Linked DNA regions of Pseudoduganella albidiflava. The protein of the gene in region 1 binds, or shares a complex with, the protein of each later gene. Links are inferred from orthologs where the notes say so. Each region holds a gene or a part of one and is shown on either strand. Other genes may lie near its edges. The genes, in order: tsaD and tsaB.

What was found.
Region 2: the proteins of tsaD (region 1) and tsaB are in contact, whole or in part, in a solved structure (PDB 4WQ4), measured with the Escherichia coli proteins. The link is inferred for Pseudoduganella albidiflava from one-to-one orthologs.

The regions. Positions count from the first base shown.
Region 1 is NZ_CP036401.1:618,657-630,178, reverse strand. What follows is about bases 3,601-6,512. They hold tsaD (tRNA (adenosine(37)-N6)-threonylcarbamoyltransferase complex transferase subunit TsaD), read left to right. Parts: upstream 3,601-4,496; coding sequence 4,497-5,528; downstream 5,529-6,512. Other genes in these bases: EYF70_RS02720 (ion transporter), read right to left, coding at 5,842-6,512; EYF70_RS30975 (hypothetical protein), read right to left, coding at 5,542-5,712; nirD (nitrite reductase small subunit NirD), read right to left, coding at 3,729-4,139; EYF70_RS02735 (3-deoxy-7-phosphoheptulonate synthase), read left to right, coding at 3,601-3,708. Also shown: EYF70_RS02745 (BaiN/RdsA family NAD(P)/FAD-dependent oxidoreductase), read right to left, coding at 154-1,362; DNA-binding protein YbiB, read right to left, coding at 1,426-2,316; EYF70_RS31470 (hypothetical protein), read left to right, coding at 2,315-2,530; more of EYF70_RS02735, read left to right, coding at 2,650-3,600; more of EYF70_RS02720, read right to left, coding at 6,513-6,747; EYF70_RS02715 (metal-dependent hydrolase), read right to left, coding at 6,788-8,014; EYF70_RS02710 (DUF427 domain-containing protein), read right to left, coding at 8,015-8,305; EYF70_RS02705 (DsbA family oxidoreductase), read right to left, coding at 8,448-9,131; glycerol-3-phosphate 1-O-acyltransferase PlsY, read right to left, coding at 9,220-9,852; ybaK (Cys-tRNA(Pro) deacylase), read right to left, coding at 9,896-10,387; EYF70_RS02690 (endonuclease/exonuclease/phosphatase family protein), read left to right, coding at 10,424-11,410; EYF70_RS02685 (putative bifunctional diguanylate cyclase/phosphodiesterase), read right to left, coding at 11,417-11,522.
Region 2 is NZ_CP036401.1:4,329,368-4,340,905, reverse strand. Bases 3,909-6,836 are described here. They hold tsaB (tRNA (adenosine(37)-N6)-threonylcarbamoyltransferase complex dimerization subunit type 1 TsaB), read left to right. Parts: upstream 3,909-4,963; coding sequence 4,964-5,710; downstream 5,711-6,836. Other genes in these bases: EYF70_RS17830 (uracil-DNA glycosylase), read left to right, coding at 6,180-6,836; rimI (ribosomal protein S18-alanine N-acetyltransferase), read left to right, coding at 5,707-6,183; EYF70_RS17845 (thioredoxin family protein), read right to left, coding at 4,457-4,879; EYF70_RS17850 (PEP-CTERM sorting domain-containing protein), read left to right, coding at 3,909-4,369. Outside these bases: EYF70_RS17865 (bifunctional diguanylate cyclase/phosphodiesterase), read left to right, coding at 1-1,907; EYF70_RS17860 (MFS transporter), read right to left, coding at 1,904-3,091; EYF70_RS17855 (winged helix-turn-helix transcriptional regulator), read left to right, coding at 3,174-3,629; more of EYF70_RS17850, read left to right, coding at 3,815-3,908; more of EYF70_RS17830, read left to right, coding at 6,837-7,262; EYF70_RS17825 (DUF1853 family protein), read left to right, coding at 7,246-8,286; lysophospholipid transporter LplT, read right to left, coding at 8,468-9,715; alr (alanine racemase), read left to right, coding at 9,939-11,027; DNA repair protein RadA, read left to right, coding at 11,027-11,538. UniProt on the Escherichia coli protein: Required for the formation of a threonylcarbamoyl group on adenosine at position 37 (t(6)A37) in tRNAs that read codons beginning with adenine.

The DNA.
Region 1 (11,522 bases):
GAGGGTTTTTAGGAAGACGGCGATATTATCAGCTTTTGTCCAGACAGACAAGAGGCTTCGTGCCTCCCCCCGTGCCTACTCTCATGCTTGCCAATACACATCCGAACACAACAGAACCCGCACCGTGACAGCGTTGGCGGGTCCGGCATCATATCAGACTGCCAGCCCGGCGGCCATCCCCGAGGCCCAGGCCCACTGGAAGTTGTAGCCTCCCAGCCACCCCGTGACGTCGACGGATTCGCCGATGAAATACAGGCCGGGCACGCGGTTGGCCATCATGGTCTGCTGCGACAGCTCTTTCGTGTCGACACCGCCCCGTGTCACCTCGGCCTTGCGGTAGCCCTCGGAGCCGTTCGGCGTAATGGTCCAGGCGTTGACGGCCTGGCCGAGGCGGCGCAGTTGGGCGTCCTGCATGTCGGCCAGGCGCGCATCGGCCTGGAAGCCATGGGCCTGCAGCAAGCCTTCGGCCAGGCGCGCCGGCAGCCATTGCGCCAGCACGTTGCCCAGGTGCTTCTTGATCGTACCCTTCCCTTCCAGCAGCGTGGCGGCCACGTCGAGTTCCGGCAACAGGTTGATCGTGATCGGCGTGCCGGGTTGCCAGAAACTGGAAATCTGCAGGATCGCCGGGCCGGACAGGCCGCGGTGCGTGAACAGCAGGTCTTCGCGGAAACGTGCCCCCGTGGCCTTGCGGCCCTTCAGCGTACCGGTCTCCACGTCGACTTCCAGCGACACCCCGGCCAGCGGCACGAACGGCTGCCACTGCTGGGCATCGAAGGTGAGCGGCACCAGCGCCGGGCGGGGCTCGACGATCGCCAGCCCGAACTGGCTGGCGATGCGGTAGCCGAAATCGGTGGCGCCGATCTTCGGGATCGACAGGCCGCCGGTGGCGATCACCACGGCACCCGCATCGATCAGGCCGGCACTGGTCTGCACCAGGAAACGCTCGCCTTGCTGTTCCACGCCCTGCACCGTGGCGGGCATGCGCCAGCGCACGTTGCCGGCGTTGCACTCGGCTTTCAGCATGTCGATGATTTGCTCGGCCGAGTCGTCGCAGAACAGCTGGCCCCTGTGCTTCTCGTGGTAAGCGATGCGGTATTTCTTCACCAGCGCGAGGAAATCCTGCGGCGTATAGCGCGACAGCGCACTCTTGGCGAAGTGCGGGTTCTCGGACAGGAAATGGGCCGGCCCCGCACTGATATTGGTAAAATTGCAGCGCCCGCCGCCGGAAATGCGGATCTTCTCGGCCAGCTTCTCGGCATGGTCGACCAGCACGACGCGCTTGCCGCGCTGCCCCGCCGCCGCCGCGCACATCATTCCGGCCGCGCCCGCACCGATTACCACCACGTCAAACTGTTCCGCCATCACGCCCGTCCCGCCAGTCAAACCGGGCATTCTACCGCAATGGGGGAAGGCTGGGCTATTGCCTCAGCCGTGACGGGCACGCACTTCGCGGGCGACGGTGACGATGTGGCCCACCTGCTGGGCGATCGGATCGGGCACCGGGACCTCGCCGCGCAGCACGGCCTGGATCCAGGCGGCGGTGGCGGCGGCGCTCTTGTCTTCAGGCAGCGCGGGCTCGGTGTCGGCGATCATTTGCCGCTCGACGAGCACGGTGCGCTCGCCATCGTGGAACCAGTCGATCTTTTGCGCCTTGTTGGCGTTCGCCACCGTTTCCCCTTCGGTGCCGCGCATGAGGAATGCGTCGCCGCGGGCATGCGGAGCGGCCGTGGTGAAGTACTCGCCCAGCGTTTCCAGGTATTCCGGATGCGTGTACGACACCAGCCGCAGCGCCGGAGCGGCGAACGGCTGCAGGATCTTGACGATCGTGTGCGTGGAATTGCGCACGCCGAGGATGCGCCGCAGTTCCAGCTGATGGGCCAGCCTGGGCGCCAGCGTGTCGATCGTGATGAAGCTGACGTGGCCTTCGGCCAGCGCGCGTTCCGCTTCCGCGACCGTGGTGGCGGCGGCGATGCCCAGCTCGGCCAGCACCTCGGCGGTGGCGATGCGGCCCACGTTATGCGCGACGCCGTGCACCAGCACCGGCACGCCTTCGCGCGCCAGCAGCAGCGCCAGCAGCGCTGTCAGGTTGGCCATCTTGCGCGCACCGTTGTAGGTGGGAATCAGCACCGGCGCATACGGACCGGCGGGCGCCTGCAGCGGCGTGAACGACGCTTCGGCGGCATCCAGGAAGCCGGCCAGCTCGTCCACGGATTCGCCCTTGATGCGCATGGCCAGCAGGATGCCGCCCAGCTCCAGGTCGGACACGCGGCCATGCAGCATGGCGTCATAGAGCGTAAAGGCATCGGCACGGCTCATGCTACGCGCACCCTTCACGCCGCGGCCGATTTCCTTGATGAATGGCGCGGCAATGAAACGGTCCGCCGCGGGTGCCGATGTGGACGCCAGGGTGGATACCGATGTGGACGCCGATGAGGCCGGCGAGGTGGATGGCAAAGTGGAAGAAGATGTGTTTTCGATACTCATGGAAACAGCTTACCGCATTTCGGCTACACTAATCGACTACCCATAAGAAAACCTGAAGCCGACAGTGCATTACCGAAGCATAGTCGCGAGCCATGGCCACGAAGCCTCCAGGAACAGCCCGATACATCGTCCCCAAGCACAGAAACAAGCCATAGAACTGAAGCCATGACTGCCCTCGACCTCGAAAACATCAATGTTACCTCGTTCGCGTCCATGCCCACGCCGGCCGAACTGCACGCGAAGCTGCCCATGACGGACACGGCATTCGCCACCGTCACCAGGGGCCGCGAAGACCTGCGCAACATCCTCGACCGCAAGGACAGGCGCCTGTTCGTGGTGGTCGGGCCCTGCTCGATCCACGATCCGGTGGCCGGCCTGGACTATGCCCGCCGCCTGAAGGCGCTGCAGGAAGAGGTCAAGGACACGATGCTGCTGGTGATGCGCGTGTATTTCGAGAAGCCGCGCACCACCACCGGCTGGAAGGGCTACATCAACGACCCGTTCATGGATGATTCGTTCCGCGTGGATATCGGCATGGAAAAGGCGCGCCAGTTCCTGCTCGACGTGTGCGAGCTGGGCCTGCCCACCGCGACTGAGGCGCTCGATCCCATCTCGCCGCAATACCTGGGCGACCTGATCGCCTGGACCGCGATCGGCGCGCGCACCACCGAATCGCAGACGCACCGCGAGATGTCGTCGGGCCTGTCGACGCCGGTCGGCTTCAAGAACGGCACCGATGGCGACATCAGCATCGCCATCAACGCGATCCTGTCCGCCGCCAACCCGCACGCTTTCCTGGGCATCAATGGCGAAGGCAGCGTTTCCGTCGTGCGCACGCGCGGCAATGCCTACGGCCACGTGGTGCTGCGCGGCGGCGATGGCCGCCCGAACTACGATTCCGTGTCGGTCACGATCGCCGAGCAGGCGCTGGCGAAAGCCAAGCTGCCGGCCAATATCGTGGTCGACTGCTCGCACGCGAACAGCTACAAGAAGCCGGAACTGCAGCCGCTGGTGATGACGGACGTGACCAACCAGATCGTGCACGGCAACCGTTCGCTGGTGGGCGTGATGATCGAATCGAACATCTGCGCCGGCAACCAGAAGATCCCTGCCGATTTGTCCGAACTGAAGTATGGCTGCTCGGTGACGGACGCCTGCATCGACTGGGAAACCACGGTGCAGATGCTGAAGTCGGCCGACGCGGAACTGCGCCGCCGGCCGTAAGCACGCCGGCCGCGCTTCTTCTATGGATAGGTGCTGGCCAATGGCGCCACGCCATACGTGCCGGCCAGCGCCGCTTCCGCGCGGCTGGCCGGCGCGTTCAGCTCCAGCAAATCCAGGTAGATCTTGCCGTCCTCCACCTTGACGCTGTAGCGCCGCGTGCAACCCTGCTCGGGTGCCACCGCGCAGCCCGTCTCCAGTGCGATATTCCAGTGATGCTGCGGGCATGCCACATGCTCGCCCAGCACCATGCCCTGTGACAGCGGGGCGCCCTTGTGCGGGCAACTGTCGAGCAGCGCATAGATGCGATCGTCGGCCGTGCGGAACACCGCCACGCCCGGCAACTCCTGCCATGCCAGGCCGCGCGGCACGTGGTGCGCACTTCCCGGCGCGATATCCTTGACCTTGCAAACCAGTTTCCAGTGTTCGGGCATTGCCTCTCCTTCCACGGCGGGTCGCCGCAACGCTGTAGAAGTAGCAAGAGCGATGCCATCACCATGGCGGCAAAGCTCCCCGCCATGGCCCGCCACCGCACTGCCGCGGTGCGCCCGCGCCCCGCGATCGCCCTCCTCCTGGCCTGCAATGGCTGAGCCCGTGTCATGGTGTCAGGAAGGAGTGACGCCTTGCAAGGCGTCACCGCAACGCGGGCAAGGAGCGGTGCTCCTTGAAATCCCTGCGATGCCACCATGACACGGGCTCAGCCTTGGGGATGCCTTGGCTGAAGTGGCCGCGGCTTTCCGATACAATGGCGGATTGCCCGTCATCTTCAGTCCTCATTGTTAGCCCCTACCATGATCGTTCTCGGCGTCGAATCCTCCTGTGATGAAACCGGCCTGGCCCTGTATGACACCGGCCGCGGCCTGCTTTCGCATGCGCTGCATTCGCAGGTGGCCATGCACGAGGAATATGGCGGCGTGGTGCCGGAACTGGCTTCGCGCGACCATATCCGCCGGGCTATCCCGCTGCTGCAGCAAACGCTCGAAGGGGCGCACATCGCCGCGGCCGATATCGATGCCATCGCCTTTACCCAGGGCCCCGGCCTGGCCGGCGCGCTGCTGGTCGGTTCGTCGATCGCGTGCAGCCTGGGCCTGGCGCTGGACAAGCCGGTGCTCGGCATCCACCACCTGGAAGGCCACCTGCTGTCGCCGCTGCTGGCGTCCGATCCGCCCGAGTTTCCGTTCGTGGCGCTGCTGGTGTCGGGCGGCCACACGCAGCTGATGCGGGTCGATGGCGTGGGCCAGTACGAACTGCTGGGCGAGACGCTGGACGATGCCGCCGGCGAGGCGTTCGACAAGTCGGCCAAGCTGCTGGGGCTGGGCTACCCGGGCGGGCCGGCCATTTCGCGCCTGGCCGAGTTCGGCGATCCGGCCGCATACAAGCTGCCCCGGCCGATGTTGCACTCGAAGGACCTGAACTTCAGTTTTTCAGGGCTGAAGACGGCCGTGCTGACGGTCGTGAAGAATGCCGGCGCCGCCAATGTCTGCGAGCAGGACAAGGCCAATATCGCGCGCGGCTTCGTCGATGCGATCGTCGACGTGCTGGTGGCGAAGTGCGTGGCCGCGCTGAAGCAGACGAGCCTGAAGCGGCTCGTGATCGCCGGCGGCGTGGGCGCGAACAGCCAGCTGCGCGCCGCGCTGAACGCGGCGGCAGCCAGGAAACGCTTCCGTGTGTACTACCCCGAACTGGAGTTCTGCACCGATAACGGCGCGATGATCGCCTTTGCCGGCGCGATGCGGCTGTCGATCAATCCGGGCGCGGCGAAGCGGGAATATGCGTTCAATGTGCGGCCGCGATGGCCGCTGGATGAATTGAAGGTTATCTGACCGCTGGCGTCGTTCAGGCGCCCAGCAGCATTGCCGCCAGCCCCACCAGGGCCAGCAGGCCGCCGGCCGCCACAGCGCCGGTCTTCACCTGTTTCTTGCGTAACTCTTCCATGCGCTCGGTGCGCGGCGGCTTGGCCTGCTCGCGTGGAGCCGACTTCGCGGCGGTCGAAACTGATTCGTTCATGGTGCGCTCCTGGCGAAATATGTCTAGACGAGACAATGTAGCAGCAAATGGCGTGCCATGGCCACGAATTTGAAACGGTCGTGGTTGGATTGACAATGGCCGGGCGTGCCGCCCGGCACCTTGCGAGGGTCAGCGCGGTTCTTGCGGCAGCGCCTCGCCGCAGCTCTTGCAGAAACTCGCGTCGGCCTCGTGGCCGGAAGCCAGGCAGCGCGTGCAGACGCGCGCCGAAACGGGGCGCAAGCCGCGCTGGTGCGTGATTTCGGAACTGATGATGCCGGTCGGTACCGCCAGGATGCCCCAGCCCAGCAGCATCATGCACGAGGCGATGGCGCGGCCCAGATCCGTCTTCGGCACCAGGTCGCCGAAGCCGACCGTCGTCACGGTCGAGATGGCCCAATAAACCGCCGTGGGAATACTGGTGAAGCCGTGCCGCGGTCCCTCGACCACGTACATCACCGTGCCCAGCAGGAACACGATCATGAACACGACGGAGAGAAAAATCAGGATCTTGCGCCGGCTGGCCAGCAGGGCATTGCCCAGCATGCCGTATTCCTGGATATACAGCGTAAGCTTCAAGATCCGGAAGATGCGCAGCAGCCGCAGGATCCGCACGTCCAGCAGCACATGCGAACCGGGCACGAACAGCGATACATAGCTGGGCACCACCGACATCAGGTCGATGATGCCGAAAAAGCTGCGCGCATAGCGGTCCGGCCGCTTCACGCACAGCAGCCGGCCGATGTACTCGACCGTGAACAGCAGCGTGAACAGCCATTCGGCCGCCAGCAGCCATGGCCCGTACGCGCGCGCCACCGGCGCGATCGACGTCAGCACCACGGTGACGACGGACAGCACGATCGCACCGATCAGCACGAGGTCGAAGATCTGGCCCGTGCGCGTATGCGACTCGAAGATGATCTCGTACAACTCTTCGCGCCAGCCGCCCTCCGGCTTGCCGAAATGCTGGTGCGGATCGGCCGAGAGCTCGGGCGGCGCCGGGGCCTTGGTGGGACGCTCGTTCATGGGGGTGTTCATGGGGAACTCACGCGGTGGGCCTGGATGGTCGCGGGGTGGCTCAATGTAGCGCAGCCCCCAGCAGGTCGGCGCGCGGATACGCCCAGCGCGGCACGTTGCCGCACGGTTCGCGGCTGGCCTGGGCAAGGTCCATCGTCGTGAAATTGCCGCGCGGCGTGGCCGAGAAGCGCAGGTCGCTGGCCACTTCCGCATCCACCGCCGGCATGCGCGCAAAGCGCAGCCAGGCGTTCACGTGGCAATCGTTCCTTGCCAGCGTGCGCAGCGTGGCCAGGCTGCCCTGCCAGGCGGAAGCAAAGCTCACCCCGGCCGATTCCGTGTCGCGAGCGGCCGGATCGGCCAACGCGGCCGGGCAATGCGCAAGCACGTCCGGCGCCAGGTTGAGCAGGCCGCGGCGGATGCGGTAGCTGCCCTGCCCGGCATTTTCCTCGATGCTCACGAAGGACCAGCATAGCGGCTGGGCCGGGAAGGCCGTCATCGCCACGTCGAGCACGCGCGATGCCGGATCGGCCCGTTGCAGCGCCGCTTCCACGCGGGCCCGCCCCACCGACGAGGTGCCGCCCTGCACGGCAATGAAGGCCACCGACACCAGCGCCGACAGGGCCAGCGCACGCCGGCTCTGCATGCGCGTGATGCGCAGCGCCGCGATGAAGCCGCCCATCAGCAGCAGGCCGGCCAGCGCGACCGGATCCAGGTAGCCGCGCCAGGTGACGTAGCCCAGGAATGCCGCCAGCCCGGCCAGCGCCACGCCGCGCAGGAAGCGCCGCGGGATGGCCAGCGCCAGCGGCACGCCGAAGGCCACCCAGAACACCGGTTCGACGATGAACACCAGGTCGCCGTAGAACCAGCGCGGATCGAACGGCGCCAGTGGATGGATGCCGTAAGAATTCAGGAAATCCATCGACATGTGCAGCAGGAAGCCGAGCCCGATGGCCAGCCCGAGCCCCAGCCGCGCCTGGCCGCTGTGCCGGAGCAGGCGCCGCGCGTTCGGCCACAGCAGCCACAAGGCGGCGAGCAGCAGCAGCGCCTGGGGTATCGCGTACAGCAGGGTATGGGTATGGCCGCGGTGGTGCAGCAGGTAGCCCAGCGGTGCCGGCAGCAGGTCGGTCAGCACCAGGTCCAGGTCGGGGAAATTGCTGGCCACCGCGCACGCTGTCAGCAGCAGACGGTGGCGGGTGCGCTGCCGCGCCTCGTCGGGCTCGGCAGGCAGCGAGCGTTGCACCAGTTCGCCGATGCCGAGCCCGACGAAGGTGTGGGTGACGTTATCCACTCAGCGGCTGACCTCGACCCCGTGCCAGAACGCGATGCGGCCCTCGATGGCCTTGGCCGCGTCCTTCGCGGCCGGGTAGTACCAGGCGGCGTTGCGGTTCAACTGGCCATCCACTTCCACGTCATAGTAGCTGGCCACGCCCTTCCAGGGGCACAGCGTGGTGTGGCTGCTGTCCTTCAGGTATTCGCGCCTGACGCGCTCGGGCGGGAAATACACGTTCTGCTCGACGATCTCCACCTCGTCGGCGGTGGCCTCGGCGATGACGGCGCCGTTCCAGATGGCTTTCGGCATGGCTGTTCTCCTGATGTCTGTGGTCCGATGATACGGTGCTCGCTGCGCGCACGCTTCCCCACTGTGGATGGCGGGATGAACAACATTTCGTGCCGCGGCAGTGTAGCTCAAAAGACCCGGTGCGGTCACACCGGCATGCGGATCACTTGCCTGCCAGGATTTGCCGCAGCGCACCTTCGAACACCTCGGGCGGCTGGCCGCCGGAAATGAGGTGGCGCTGGTTGATGACGACGGCCGGCACCGAACGCACGCCGGCCTGCTGCCAGTATTGTTCGAGCATGCGCACCTCGTCGGCGAACTGGCCGGATTCCAGCACTTGCCGGGCGGCGGCTCGGTCCAGCCCCACCCGCTCTGCCGCGCCCAGCAGCACCTCGTGGGAGCTGGGGTCTTCGCCGTTCGTGAAGTAGGCTTCGAGCAGGGCGTGCTTGAGTTCCTTCTGGCGCCCCGCTTCCTCGGCCCAGTGCAGCAGCCGGTGGGCGTCGAAGGTGTTGTAGATGCGGCTGCGCTTGTCCATCGCGAACGTGAAGCCGACCGCCGCGCCGCGCTGGCGGATCATTTCGCGCGACTGTTCCTGCTGCTCCGGCGTGCTGCCGTATTTTTCGGCGATGTGCTCGGTGATGTCCTGCCCTTCCTTGCCCATGTCCGGGTTGAGTTCAAAGGGCTGGAAGTGGAATTCGACGGCCGCTTCGGGAATGCGGGCCAGCGCCGTTTCCAGCGACTTCAGCCCGACCGCGCACCAGGGGCAGGACACGTCGGAAACGAAATCGATACGGAGCGGAGCGGGTGTGCCAGGTGTGGAGGTCGTGGAGATGGCGGGTGTGGACATGGCGGCCTTCATGGATGCGGGGCCGCCGGCGGCGGCCGATCGCCGGATGATGAGGGCCGTTGCCGGGATTGCAAGCCGCTTTTACAAGTTACTTCTTCTTGGCACCCGCGGTGGCGCCCTTGCTCTTGCTGCCGATGCGGCTTTCCTTGCCGGCCATCAGGTTGCCGATGTTCTTCGCATGGCGCCAGATCAGCAGGCCGCACATGGCCACCACCGCGAACAGCTGCGGCTCCACGCCGAACAGCAGGCCGTAGTACAGCGGCGCGAACACGGCGGCGATCAGCGCGGCCAGCGACGAGTAGCGGAACGCGTAGGCGATGATCAGCCAGGTGGCGAGCGTGGCCAGGCCAAGCCAGATATCCAGCGCCAGCAGCACGCCGGCGGCCGTCGCCACGCCCTTGCCGCCCTCGAAGCGGAAGAACACCGGCCACAGGTGGCCGAGGAAGACCGCGATGGCGACCAGCGCGATGGTGCCGTCGCCGACGCCGAGCTGGCCGGCGAAACGGATCACCAGCCAGACCGCCAGCCAGCCCTTGAAGGCGTCGCCGACCAGGGTCCAGATGGCGGCGCCCTTGTTGCCGCTGCGCAGCACATTGGTGGCGCCCGGGTTGCCGGAGCCGTAGGTGCGCGGGTCGGACAGGCCGTAGACCTTGCTCACGACGACAGCGAAAGAGATCGAGCCGATCAGGTAGGCGGCAACCGCCAGCAGGAGGGTAGTCATTTCCTGTAATTATCCTATGGAGTGTTGGTGGAGCACGTGGCGATCAGTCGGCCAGCGCGCAGGTGACCGGGCGCGCGCCCAGCACCTCGGTCAATGTGCGGGGGGCGATGCCCACCAGGAAACCGCGCCGGCCGCCATTGATATAAATTGTTTCCAGTTGCAGGATGGATGCTTCGACGTACACCGGCATTGCCTTGCGCGTGCCGAACGGCGAAGTACCTCCCACCATGTAGCCCGAATGGCGCTGCGCGACCTCCGGCTTGCACGGTTCGACGGACTTGCAGCCGATGTTGCGCGCCAAATTTTTCGTCGACACCTTGCGATCGCCGTGCATCAGCACAATCAATGGCTTGGCGGCTTCGTCCTGCATCACCAGGGTCTTGACCACGTGGTGCTCGTCGACGCCCAGTGCGCGCGACGACACCGAGGTGCCGCCATGTTCTTCGTACTCGTAAGGGTGTTCGCTGAACGGCACCTTGTGCTGCCTGAGCAGCGCGGTTGCCGGGGTCTCTGAAATGTGCTCTTTCTTGGCCATGCCGTGTTACGATCGTTTGAAAAGGAGTTCCTCATTATGCAGGAAGAAATTCGCTTTGCGACCTTCAACGTCTGCAACCTCGCCCCGCCGGGCGTGAAATTGTACGACAACCTCGAGCCCCTGACTCCCGAAGGCTACGACGCCAAGGCGAACTGGATCGCGCAGCAACTCGATCAACTCGACGCGGACGTGATCGGCTTCCAGGAAATCTTTTCGCAGGCGGCATTGCGCGATGTCCTGTCCCGCACCCGCAAGTATGGCGAAGCGCTGCATGCCGGCTTCGACCCGGATCCGCAGGCGCACCGCCTGACGCCGAGCGTGGCCATCGTATCGCGCCTGCCCTTCGCCGGCCCGCCCGCCATCTATGCCAGCTTTCCCGCCGATGTGCCGTGCGATTCCGGCAGCCCCGACTCCGACCGTTTCGCCCGCGCGCCGCTGCATGTGCAGGTGGTGCTGCCCGGCGAGCGCATCGTGGACGTGCTGGTGGTGCACCTGAAATCGCGCCGCCCCGATTACCGCAGTGGCGACAGCGGCGAAGACCCGCTGCACTACGCGATGGCCAGCCTGCGCTCGCTCGTCTGGCGCGGCACCGAGGCGGTGGCGCTGCGCGTGCTGCTGTCGAAGATGATGCGCGAAACGCGCCGGCCGTGCGTGGTGCTCGGCGACTTCAACGACACGGCCGATGCCGTCACCACCACGATCGTGCTGGGCACCGGAGGCACGCGCGGCATCGATGGCAACGGCGGCAAGGTGCCCCAGGCCGAGGAGCGCCGCGGCCGGCTGTACGACAGCAACCAGATCCAGCTGCGCCAGGACCACTTGCGCCACGTGGGCTATACCAGCATCCACGAAGGGCATTACTCGACGATCGACCACGTGCTCGTGTCGGAGGAATTCAACCGGCATTCGCCGCGCGCGATCGGCGAGGTGGTCGACGTCAGCTATTTCAACGACCATTTGCGGCTGGAGCGGCCCGAGGCGTCCGACCATGGGCAGGTGCTGGTGCGGATGCGGCTGTTCTGACGCGCCTTACGACTGCCAGGCATCCGCCCTGCCCTGGACAGCCAGGCTGCCAAGACTGGCAACACCACCCAGGCCGCTGTCCTGCACCGCCGCTTCGGCCTGGCGGCCCTGG
Region 2 (11,538 bases), 3.7 Mb from region 1 along the record:
AGCCGGGCGACATGGTGGGCAAGTCGACCGCCATCGTGTTCCCCACCGCCTTCGATTTCGAAGCGGCCGGCGCGCGCCAGTACCCCACGCTGGGCCAGGGCGAGTACTTCAGCGAGGAGCGCAGCTACCGCCGGCGCGACGGCACGCTGTTCTGGTGCATGGTCAGCGGCTGCGCGATCGACCAGAACCGCCCGAACGACGGCAGCATCTGGGTATATGCCGATATCACGGCGCGCAAGGAGGCCGAAGAGAAGCTGCGCCTGTCGGCCACCGTGCTCGAACATATCGCCGATGGCGTGATGGTGATCGACCGCGATGGCCGCATCGTCGCCGTCAATCCCGCGTTCACGCAGGTCACCGGCTTTACCGAGGCCGAGGCGCTGGGCCGCGACCTGAGCCTGACCCGGTCGGCGCGCCACGACGCGGCATTCCACCAGCAGCTGTGGGCGGAACTGGTCGACACCGGCTGCTGGCAGGGCGAGCTGTGGGCGCTGCGCAAGGGTGGAGAGCAATTCCTGCAATCGCTGACCATCACCGCGGTGCGCGACGCGCAGGGCGTGACCACGCATTACGCGGGCGTGTTCAGCGATATCACGCTGGTCAAGGAAAACGAGGAAAAGCTCGACCACCTGGCCCACCACGATTCGCTGACCGAACTGCCGAACCGGCTGCTGTTCAACGACCGGCTGCAGCACGCCCTCGACCGGGCGCAACGCTCGGCCGAGCAGCTGGCGCTGCTGTTCATCGACCTGGACCGCTTCAAGAACGTCAACGACACGCTGGGCCACCACATCGGCGACGAATTGCTCAAGCAGGTGGCCGCGGCGCTGTCGGACCGCCTGCGCGACGGCGACACGCTGGCGCGACTGGGCGGCGATGAATTCGTGGTGCTGCTCGAAGGGATCGCCGGCGAGTACGCCGTCACCCTGGTGGCGGAAAAGCTGGTGGCGATGTTCGAGCAGCCGTTCCTGGTGGCGGGCCATGAGCTGTTCGTCACGTGCAGCATCGGCATCAGCCTGTATCCGCACGACGGCACCGACCGGAATGTGCTGATCAGGAATGCCGACGTGGCGATGTACCAGGCCAAGGCGCGCGGCCGCAACGGCTACCGCTTCTATGCGCCGTCGATGACGGGCGAGGGCGTCGAGCGCCTGCGCCTGGAAACCTGGCTGCGCCGCTCGCTGGAAAAGGACGAGATGTTCCTGAACTACCAGCCGCAGGTGGAAATCGACACCGGCCGGCTGATCGGCGTGGAAGCACTGGTGCGCTGGAACCATCCGGAACTGGGCCTGGTGCCGCCGGTGCGCTTCATTCCCCTCGCCGAGGATTCCGGCTTCATCAGCCAGCTGGGCGAGTGGGTGCTGGCGCAGGCCTGCCGGCAGATGGTGCGCTGGGAAGCGGCCGGCCTGGTGGTGCCGAAGATCGCCGTCAACCTGTCGGTGCGCCAGTTCGAGCGGGGCACGATCGTGCGCACCGTCGGCGACATCCTGCGTGAAACGGGCCTGGCGCCGCACCGGCTGCAGCTGGAAGTGACGGAGTCGCTGATCATGAACACGGGCGACGCGCTGCAGTACATCAATGGCCTGCACGCGCTCGGCGTGAGCCTGGCGATCGACGACTTCGGCACCGGCTATTCGTCGCTGGCGTACCTGAAGCAGATGCCCGTGCAGACGCTGAAGATCGACCGCTCGTTCATCAAGGATATCCACGAGGATGCCAACGACGAGGCGATCGCGATCGCCATCATCCAGCTCGGCAAGAGCATGAACCTGTCGGTGATCGCCGAAGGCGTCGAGACGGACGAGCAGGCCGCCTTCCTGCTGCGCCACGGCTGCAAGCAGGCGCAGGGTTATTTCTACAGCCGCCCGGTGATGCCGGACGACCTGCTGCACCGCTGGCTGCCCTAGCGAACCGCAGATTCATTCATGGCGGCAGGCTCCCGCGCGGCGGCAAGCCAGAACAGCAGCGCCGCGACACTGACGCCGGCGCCGAGCAGGCACACCAGCCGCCAGCCGCCGGCCGCATGCGCGGCGGTGGCGGCCAGCGCGCCGGCGCCGCTGCCGGCCGCATAGAACAGCATGTAGCAGCCGATCATCCGGCTGGGCGCCACGCCGGTGCGCAGGATCAGGCTCTGGTTGGTCACGTGCAGCGCCTGCACCGCCAGGTCGAGCGCGACGATGCCGGCAGCCAGCGCCACCAGCGATGCGGGCGTGAAGGCCAGCGGCAGCCATGCCGCGCACAGCAGCAAGAGCGCCGCTCCGGTGGTGCGGTCGCCGTGGCCGCGATCGGCCAGGCGGCCCGCGCGCATCGCGCCCAGCGCACCGATCAATCCCACCAGCCCGAACGCGCCGATCGCGGTGTGGGGCAGCGCGTGGGGCGGGCCGGCCAGTTCCAGTGCCAGGGCGCTCCAGAAAATGTTGAACACCGCGAACATCAGCAGGGCGATGATGCCGCGCTGGCGCAGGACCCGGTCGCTGCGCAACAGCGCCGCCATCGAGCCGATCAGCTGCCGGTATGGCAATGGCCGGGATGGCGGCGGCACGGCCGGCAGCGCGCGCCACAGCACGGCGGCCAGCAGCACCGTCGCCGCGGAGGATACCGCATACACGGTGCGCCAGCCCGCCAGGTCGGCGATCGCGCCGGCCACCACGCGCGCGCCCAGCAGCCCGAGTACCACGCCACCCTGTACGGCACCGACGACGCGGCCACGCTCCGCGTCCGCCGCGCTGGCCGCCACGCAGGCGATCAGGCCCTGCGTCATGGCCGTGCCCAGCAAGCCCGCCAGCAGCATCGCCGCCAGCAACGGCCCGGTGCGCTGCGCCGCCCAGATACCGGCCAGCGCGAGGGCCAGCGCGCCGAGTTGCGCCATCAGCAGGCGGCGCCGGTCGAAGCGGTCGCCCAGCGGCACGAGGAACAGCAGCGCGAGCACGCTGCCGGCCTGCGTGGCCGTGACGATGGCGCCGGCCGCCGCGCGGTCGAGCGCCAGGTCGGCGGCGATCAGGTCGAGCAGCGGTTGCGCGTAGTAGACATTGGCGACGCACAGGGCGGCCGACGCCGCGAGCAGCGCCAGGCGGGCGGTGGAAAAAGACATGGCATCTCCAAAGTAGTTGCAAAACAAAACTGGTTGAAGCGTACGCGTTGTAGTTTTAAAATGCAACCACTGGAGGGGTGGAATGGCGAGGAAGCACAATGAGCGGGCGGAGCCGTGCCCGGTGGCACGCGGCGTGGACCTGGTCGGCGACCGGTGGGCATTGCTGATCGTGCGGGACGCGTTCGACGGCGTGCGCCGCTTCGGCGATTTCCAGCGCGGCCTCGGCGTGGCGCGCAATATCCTGGCCGACCGGCTGCGCACGCTGGTGGAGGAAGGTATCCTCGCCAGCCAGCCGGCATCGGATGGTTCGGCATACCAGGAATATGTGCTGACCGCGAAGGGCCAGGACCTGTTTCCCGTGATCGTCGCACTGCGCCGGTGGGGCGAGCGCCACCTGTTCGCGCCCGGCGAGCCCCATTCCGTGCTGGTGCGTCGCGATACCGGCGCGCCGGTGGGGGAGCTGGCACTGCGCACGGCGGACGGCGTGGCATTGTCGGCGACCGAGACGTATGTCAGGAAAGTGGCGCCCGGGGCGTGAAGCCGGCGGAACACGCCTGCTCATGCGCGGCGCTTGCCTAGACAGCGCGTGCGGCAAGGCAGCGTGTGTCGAATTTCTTTACATCGGCCTCGCGTTTCAGCGATAGGTCTTTGAAATCAATCAACCTGAAATGCTGGCATGCGTGTTGCTCGTTCTTTCCCTTGTCCAATCTCAAGGGGGATCCCATGCAAGTCTTCGCCATACTGTCCCGCGCCGCCCGGCTGCTGGCATTCGCTGCCCTGATCGGCACCTGGGCCGGCACTGCCCAGGCGTCCGTGATCTGGACACTGAACAATTTCAACTTTACGGATGGTGCCACGGCCTCGGGGACGTTCACCTGGGAGGAGACCACAAACCGGGTCACCGCCTGGAACATCGCCACGACGACGGGCCTGTTCTTCGGGAATTCCTACACCAGCGACGATCCCGAAGGACTGACGACGGTCGACACGAATTTTCAGATGATCACCTTCTGGACAGGCAACTGGAACCTGCGCCTGGGCCTTGCCAGCCTGGATGCGCTCGACACGCCGGCGGCGCACCAGGAACTGTTTTCGCAGGAACCGCTCTTTACCGGACAGCACGGCTACCTCGAGTGCGCGAACTGTGCGCCTTACCGCTTCGGCGAGGCGGGCGCCTGGCTGTCGGCCGCCGTGGTGCAGGTTCCCGAACCGTCCGCGCTGGCGTTGAGCGCCCTGGCGCTGTGCATCATGGTGGCGGTGCGTCGCAGGAGGTCATGACGGAAAGCGGCAGTGCCTCGGCCGGAGCCGGCCGCGGGTGCCGGCTGGTGCCCGGCAGGCAATGCGTCGCGCCCGGGAGGCACTGCGTCAGCCGGTGCCCATCAGCTGGCGCAGGTTGCAGGTCTTCTGCCACTGGCGGCGCTCGGCGGTGCTGCCGGCCTGGCGGTCCAGTTCCGCGTCGCTGGTGGCGGCGATCGTGTCGATCAGCCGGCTGGCCACGTTCGGGTCGGGCAGCATCGTGCCGAAAAACGCCACCGTTTCATGGTGCTGGATCAGCAGGGTAGGGAAGTTTTCCACATCGAGGTCGCCCACCAGGTCGGCGTGGTCTTCGATGTCGACCCACAGGAAATATTTTCCGGGATGGCGCGCGGCCAGTTCCTCGAAGGCGGCGCGGTAGCTGGAGCAGGTGCCGCACCAGGCGGCGCACAGGCAGGCCACGACCAGGCGGTCCTGCGCCAGCGCGGCGGCCACCTCGGCGCGGTTGTCGGCGTATAGGGTTGTGCTGTGCATGGCCGCATTGTACAGCGTCGGCCGGGCGGCTGCCGTGCCTGCGATGGCTGGGCCGCCGCCGCCGCGCAAGGTAAAATACTGCCCATGTCCAAGTCTTCCCCTACCATCCTTGCCCTTGAAACATCCTCCGAACTGGCTTCCTGCGCGCTGCTGCACGGCGGCCGCCTGAGCTCGCGCAGCTCGGACGGCGTGCGCACGCACTCGGCCTCGCTGCTGCCCATGGTGCAGGAATTATTGGCCGAGGCAGGCATCGCCCTGGCCGATTGCGACGCGATCGCCTATGGCGCCGGGCCCGGTTCGTTTACCGGTGTGCGCACCGCCTGCGGCATTGCCCAGGGCCTCGGCTTCGGCGCCGGCCTGCCGGTGGTGCCGGTGGTGACGCTCGACGCCATGGCGCTGGCCTGCCACGAGCGCCACGGCGCCGCCGAAGTGCTGGCGGTGCTCGATGCGCGGATGAACGAGGTGTACTGGGCGCAATACCGGTTCGGCGACGCGCTGCCTGGCGCCGCGGGCACGCGGTTGCCTGTGCCTGTCGTGCCGGCCACGTTGTCGGCCCCGGCGGGCGTGGCGCCGCACGGTGCGCCGCTTGCCTGCGGCAATGGTTTCACGGCATATCCGGAAGCCTTCGCCGGCCGGCCGTTCGCCGCCGGTGCCGATACGGCCGTGCTGCCGCACGCGGAACAGGTGGCCCGCCTGGGTGCCGCGGCCTTCGTGGCCGGGCAGGGCATGCCGGCCGCCGAAGCGCAGCCGCTTTACCTGCGCAACAAGGTGGCGTACACGAAGGCCGAGCGCGCGGTCATGAACGAGGCGCCGGGCGGGGTGAAGGCATGACGCGGCAGCCCACCTGGGACCTGGCACGGCTGGTCTACGAACCGATGCGGCAGGCCGACCTCGACGAGGTGGTGGCGCTCGAGCACGACGTGTACCCGCATCCGTGGACGCGCACCAATTTCGCCGATTCGCTGAAGAACGGCTACCACGCGTGGGTGCTGCGCGACCCGCTGCGCGAACTGATCGGCTACTTCCTCGTGATGGCCGTCGTCGACGAGGCGCACCTGCTGAACGTGGCGGTGGCCGCGCGCTGGCAGGGCAAGGGCCTGGGGCGCTTCCTGCTGAACCAGTCCGCCGCCTGCGCGCGCGGCCTCGGCATGGAATCGATGCTGCTGGAGGTGCGCCCGTCGAACGTGCGCGCGCTCGACATCTACCGCCGTTACGGCTTCGCCGAGATCGGCCGCAGGAAGGGATATTACCCGGCCGCCGACGGCAAGCGCGAGGATGCCATCGTGATGCGGATCGTGCTATGAGCCTGACACAGCGCAGCAGCGCATTCCTGCAGGAGATGGGCGTCGGGCCGCGCTGGCTGTTGCGCGACCGCGTGCATGGGGTTGCCGAAGCAGTGGCCGAAGCCGTGGCCGAAGCGGCGCCGGTGCCGGCCATCGAGGAACAGCCGGCAGCCGTCGAAGCGCCGGTCGCTGCCATCCCGTTCGCTCATGAACCGGCCGCGCCCGCGCCGGTGGTCCCTGAAACGGTGGCCCGTGCGGATACCACGCCTGCCGCCGTCGCGCCGGCCGTACCGGATTCGCCGCCGCCGCGCCCGGCCGCGCCGCCCGCCGCAACGAGCGACGACGATACCGCCTGGTTCGACAACGCGCCGGCACCGCCGCCGAAAGCGCCCACGCTGAAGCAGCCGGCGCCGCCGCGCGCGAAGGCCGAGGCGCCGCAAAGCGGAGAAGACACCTCGTGGTTCGATGCCGTGCCGGCCGTACCGGTACAGCGTGCGCCCCAGCGCGGCGCCGCCACCGACGAGGAAATCGCCGCGATGGACTGGCCGGAACTGCAGGCCGCCGTGCGCGGTTGCACGCGCTGCCGGCTGTGCGAGACGCGCCGCGCAGCCGTGCCGGGCCATGGCGACGAACGCGCGCGCTGGCTCGTGCTGGGCCTCGCACCCACGCCCGCCGACGAGAAGGCGGAGCAGCCGTTCGCCGGGCCGCCTGGCCAGCTGCTGCACAACATGCTGCGCGCGGTGGACCTGTCGGTGGCGCGGGGCGCCTATGCGACCACGCTGGTGAAATGCCGCCCGGTGGCGGATGATGGCGCCGACCGCCTTCCCGCGGCCGACGAACTGGCCGCCTGCCGCCCGTACCTGCAGCGCGAGCTGGCGCTGACGGGCGCGGGCCTGGCGCTCACCCTGGGTGGCGTGACGGCCAAGGGCCTGCTCGGCATGGCCGCGCGCGGCAAGGTGCTGCGCTACGACCACCCGGGTGGCGAACTGCCTGTCGTCGCCACGTTCCATCCGGCCGACCTGCTGAAGAAGCCGGAAGACAAGGCCAGGGCGTGGGCCGACCTGTGCCTGGCGCGTTCCGCCCATGCCGGCCGCCGCTGAGTCCGCCAAAGGAGCGACGTACCAGGCGCGCTTCGAGCGCCGCTGGCGGCACCTGACGCGCCCGCACGTGCGGGCGCTGGCGTGGCTGCTCGACGCCCCCGACCTGCTGGACGCGAACGCGCCGTACTGGCACGGCCGCATCGCCGCGCCCGGGCCGGTCGCGCCGGAAGTCGAGGCCTGGCTGGCGGCCCTCGAAGCCGACCCCGCGCCGCTCGAGGCGGCGCTGGGCGGCCGCTTCTATTCCCGCCTTGGCCTGTATGCCGAAAAGCTGATGGCCTTTTATTTTGCGCAGCGGGGCACGCTGGCCGCGCACGGCCTGCAGGTGCGCACCAACCATCACGGCATCAAGGGCAACGGCGGCAAGGAAACGGTGGGCGAGTTCGATTTCCTGCTCGACGAAGCTGGCGGCGGCCTGCGCCACATCGAGTTCGCCACCAAGTTCTACCTGCTGGACAGCGACGTGGCCACCACCGACTTCGACCTGCTGGTGGGCCCGAACCTGGGCGACACGCTGGGACGCAAGATGCGCAAGATCTTCGACCAGCAGCTCGCGCTGGCGCAGCATCCGGCCGCGCAGCAGGTGCTGCCGCGGCCGGTGACGGCGGCCCAGGCGCTCGTCAAGGGCTGGCTGTTCTATCCACCCGGAGCGGTGGATGGCGAGGTACCCGTCATCCCCGGCATCACGGCCGATCATTGCCGGGGACGCTGGCTCACGCTGGCCGGCCTTGCCGGCGAAGCGGGGCATGCGCAGGAACGCTTCGTGGTGATGCCGCGCCTGCAGTGGCTGGCGCCGCTGAAGGCGCGCGTCGGCGATGCGCTGCCGGCGGTGCCTGCACCCTTGGCGCGAGGCGAGCTGGCGGTGCTGCTGGCGACGAAGTTCGAGGCGGACGCGTCACCGGTAATGGTGGCAACGATCCGCGAGGAGGATGGCTGGCTGCTGGAGGAGTCGCGCGCGTTCGTGGTGCGCGACGACTGGCCGGCGCGGGCCGCGATCAGGCGGCAGACGGGGCAGAAACCCGGGTAGAAGCCGGGGTAGAAGCGGGGGGCTTAGGGTACAGGTGCCGGGCATCTTCTTTCGGCCGCTTCATCCGGGGAAAATGCCCGGGGCCCGTCATTTCCAGGATGCGCGCGAAAACCGGTGTCCGACAATTTTTCCGCAGGCGGAAAAAATGTCCGACACCAGGCCGGTTGCGGCATGGCCGCGGTCAGTGTTTGTGCTCGCCGATCAGCGCCAGCGAATCGTGCTCGCGCTGGTTGGCCACGTGCAGCCGCTTGATGGCGATCATGGTCCCCGACAGGAACAGGCCGAACAGCACGATGATCGTGTTCAGTGCCAGGTCCATGCGCAGCATCAGCGAATACATGGCCAGCATGGTCAGGATCGACAGGTTCTCGTTGAAGTTCTGCACGGCGATCGAGTGCCCGGCACTCATCAGCACGTGGCCGCGGTGCTGCAGCAGGGCGTTCATGGGCACCACGAAGAAGCCGGCCAGGCCGCCCACCAGGATCAGCAGCGGGTAAGCCAGCCACGGCGTGTGGATGAAGGCCATCGTCATCACGATGAAGCCCATGGCGATGCCGAGCGGGATCACGGAGAGCGACTGGCGCAGCGAAATCATCCTGGCCGACATGATCGCGCCCACCGTCACGCCCAGTCCCACCAGGCCGACCATCGTGGTGGCCTTTTCATAACTCATGCCCATCGACTGCTTGGCCCATTCCAGCACGATGAACTGCAAGGTGGCACCGGTGCCCCAGAACAGCGTGGTCACCGCCAGCGAAATCTGGCCCAGCTTGTCGCGCCACAGGATCATGCAGCAGTTGGCGAAGTCCTCGATCAGGCGCACCGGATTGCGTTCCTGGTGCGGGTACACGCAGCCGGTCAGCGGAATGCGCAGGTTGAACAGCGCGGCGCAGATATACAGGATGCCGACGATCATCAGCGCGCCATAGGCGGGATTGTTCATGCCGATGTCCCAGCCCACCATGATCGACTCGGCGCGGTCGCTGACCAGGGCACCGCCCATCACGGTGCCGAGGATGATCGAGGAAATCGTCAGGCCTTCGATCCAGCCATTGGCGGCCACCAGCTTTTCCGGCGGCAGCAGCTCGGTCAGGATGCCGTACTTGGCGGGCGAATAGATGGCGGCGCCGATGCCCACGATCGCATAGGCGGCCAGCGGATGCACTTCATAGAACAGCAATGCGCAGCCGAAGATCTTGACCAGGTTCGCGATGAACATGACCCGGCCTTTCGGCAATGCGTCGGCGAAGGCGCCCACGAATGCGGCCAGCAGCACATAGAACAGCACGAAGAGGAACTTCAGCAGCGGCGTGATCCATGCCGGCGACTTCATCGTGATCAGCAGGTCGATCGCGACGAACAGCAACGCATTGTCCGCCAGCGACGAAAAGAACTGCGCCGCCATGATGGTGTAGAAACCACGATTCATTGTGGAAGGGCCTTAAAACCGATATCGGCTTGCTTTATACCATGAAAGATATGCTTTCCAAAGAAAACGGCAGGGCAATCTGAATGGTCGTTCGATTACCGGGAAGCCGCCTGCGCATTGGGCTGGCGCGGCCGCCGGGCACGCCGGTCTTAAGCTCCGCCTAAGGGAGGGTGTGCGGTAAAATGCCCGCTTCACTTTCTGACGCGAATGCGCCCACTCCGCCATGCCAAGGCCGATCGTTGCCACCATCCACGTCGCTGCGATGCAGCATAACCTGGCCCGCGCCCGTGCCTGCGCGCCCGCCGCGAAGGCTTGGGCCGTGGTCAAGGCGAATGCCTACGGCCATGGCCTGCAGCGCGCGCTGCGCGGCTTCGCCGATGCCGACGGCATGGCGCTGATCGAGTTCGATAACGCGGTGCGCCTGCGCGAGATGGGCTGGAGCAAGCCGGTGCTGCTGCTCGAAGGCTGGTTCGACGCGGCCGACCTGCATGCGATGGCGGAGCATGGCTTGAACGGCACGGCCCATTGCATGGAGCAGATCGCGCTGCTGGAACGCACGCCGCTGGCCCGGCCGGTCGACGTGCACCTGAAAATGAACACCGGCATGAACCGCCTGGGTTTCCAGCCCGGCGAGTTCGCCGCCGCGCATGCGCGGCTGCGCGCCATCCCGCACGTGGGCCGCATCACGCTGATGACGCACTTCGCCAACGCCGATGAAGCGGCGCACGAGTGCCTGCCGATCCGCGAGCAGATCCGCCGTTTCGAGGCGGGGGCGGCGGGGCTGGATGCGCCGCGCAGCCTGGCCAATTCGGCCGGCGTGCTGCGCATGCCGGAGTTGCGCGAGGAACTGGTCAGCGACTGGATCCGTCCCGGCATCATGCTGTATGGCGGCACGCCGGGTGGCGGCAGCGCGGCGGACTACGGCTTGCGGCCGGCGATGACGCTGGCAAGTGAACTGATCGGCATCCAGCACATCGCGGCGGGCGATTTCGTCGGCTACGGCAGCCGCTTCGAAGCGGACCGCGACATGCGCATCGGCACCGTGGCGTGCGGCTATGCCGACGGCTATCCGCGCCATGCGCCGACCGGCACGCCGGTGCTGGTGGATGGCTTCCGGACCCGTACGGTGGGCCGCGTGTCGATGGACATGATGGCGGTCGACCTGACCGGCATCGACCAGGCGCGCGTGGGCAGCCGCGTGGTGCTGTGGGGCGAGGACCTGCCGATCGACGATGTCGCCGCGTCGGCCGGCACGATCGGCTATGAACTGATGTGCGCCGTGGCGCCGCGCGTGCAGGTGAAGGAAGACTGATGGCCAAGGCAAAGACCCAATACGTGTGCAGCGAATGCGGCGGCACGAGCAGCAAGTGGACCGGCCAGTGCCCGGCCTGCCGGCAATGGAACACGATGGTGGAATCGGTGATCGAGACCGGCGGCGTGAACCGCATGTCGCAATCGCACCAGGCCCTGGCGCAGACCGCGCCGGTGCTGTCGCTCAGCGAGATCGAAGCGCTCGACGTGCCGCGCTTCGGCACCGGCATCGAGGAATTCGACCGCGTGCTGGGCGGCGGCCTGGTGGCCGGCGGCGTGGTGCTGATCGGCGGCGACCCGGGCATCGGCAAGTCGACGCTGCTGCTGCAGGCCCTGGCCAACCTGTCGCGCGTGAAAAGCGTGCTGTATGTCTCCGGCGAGGAATCGGGCGCGCAGATCGCGCTGCGCGCCAAGCGGCTGGCCATCGATGCCAAGGAATTCAAGCTGCAGGCCGAGATCCAGCTGGAGAAGATCCTGCAAACGCTGGACAGCGTGAAGCCCCAGGTGGCCGT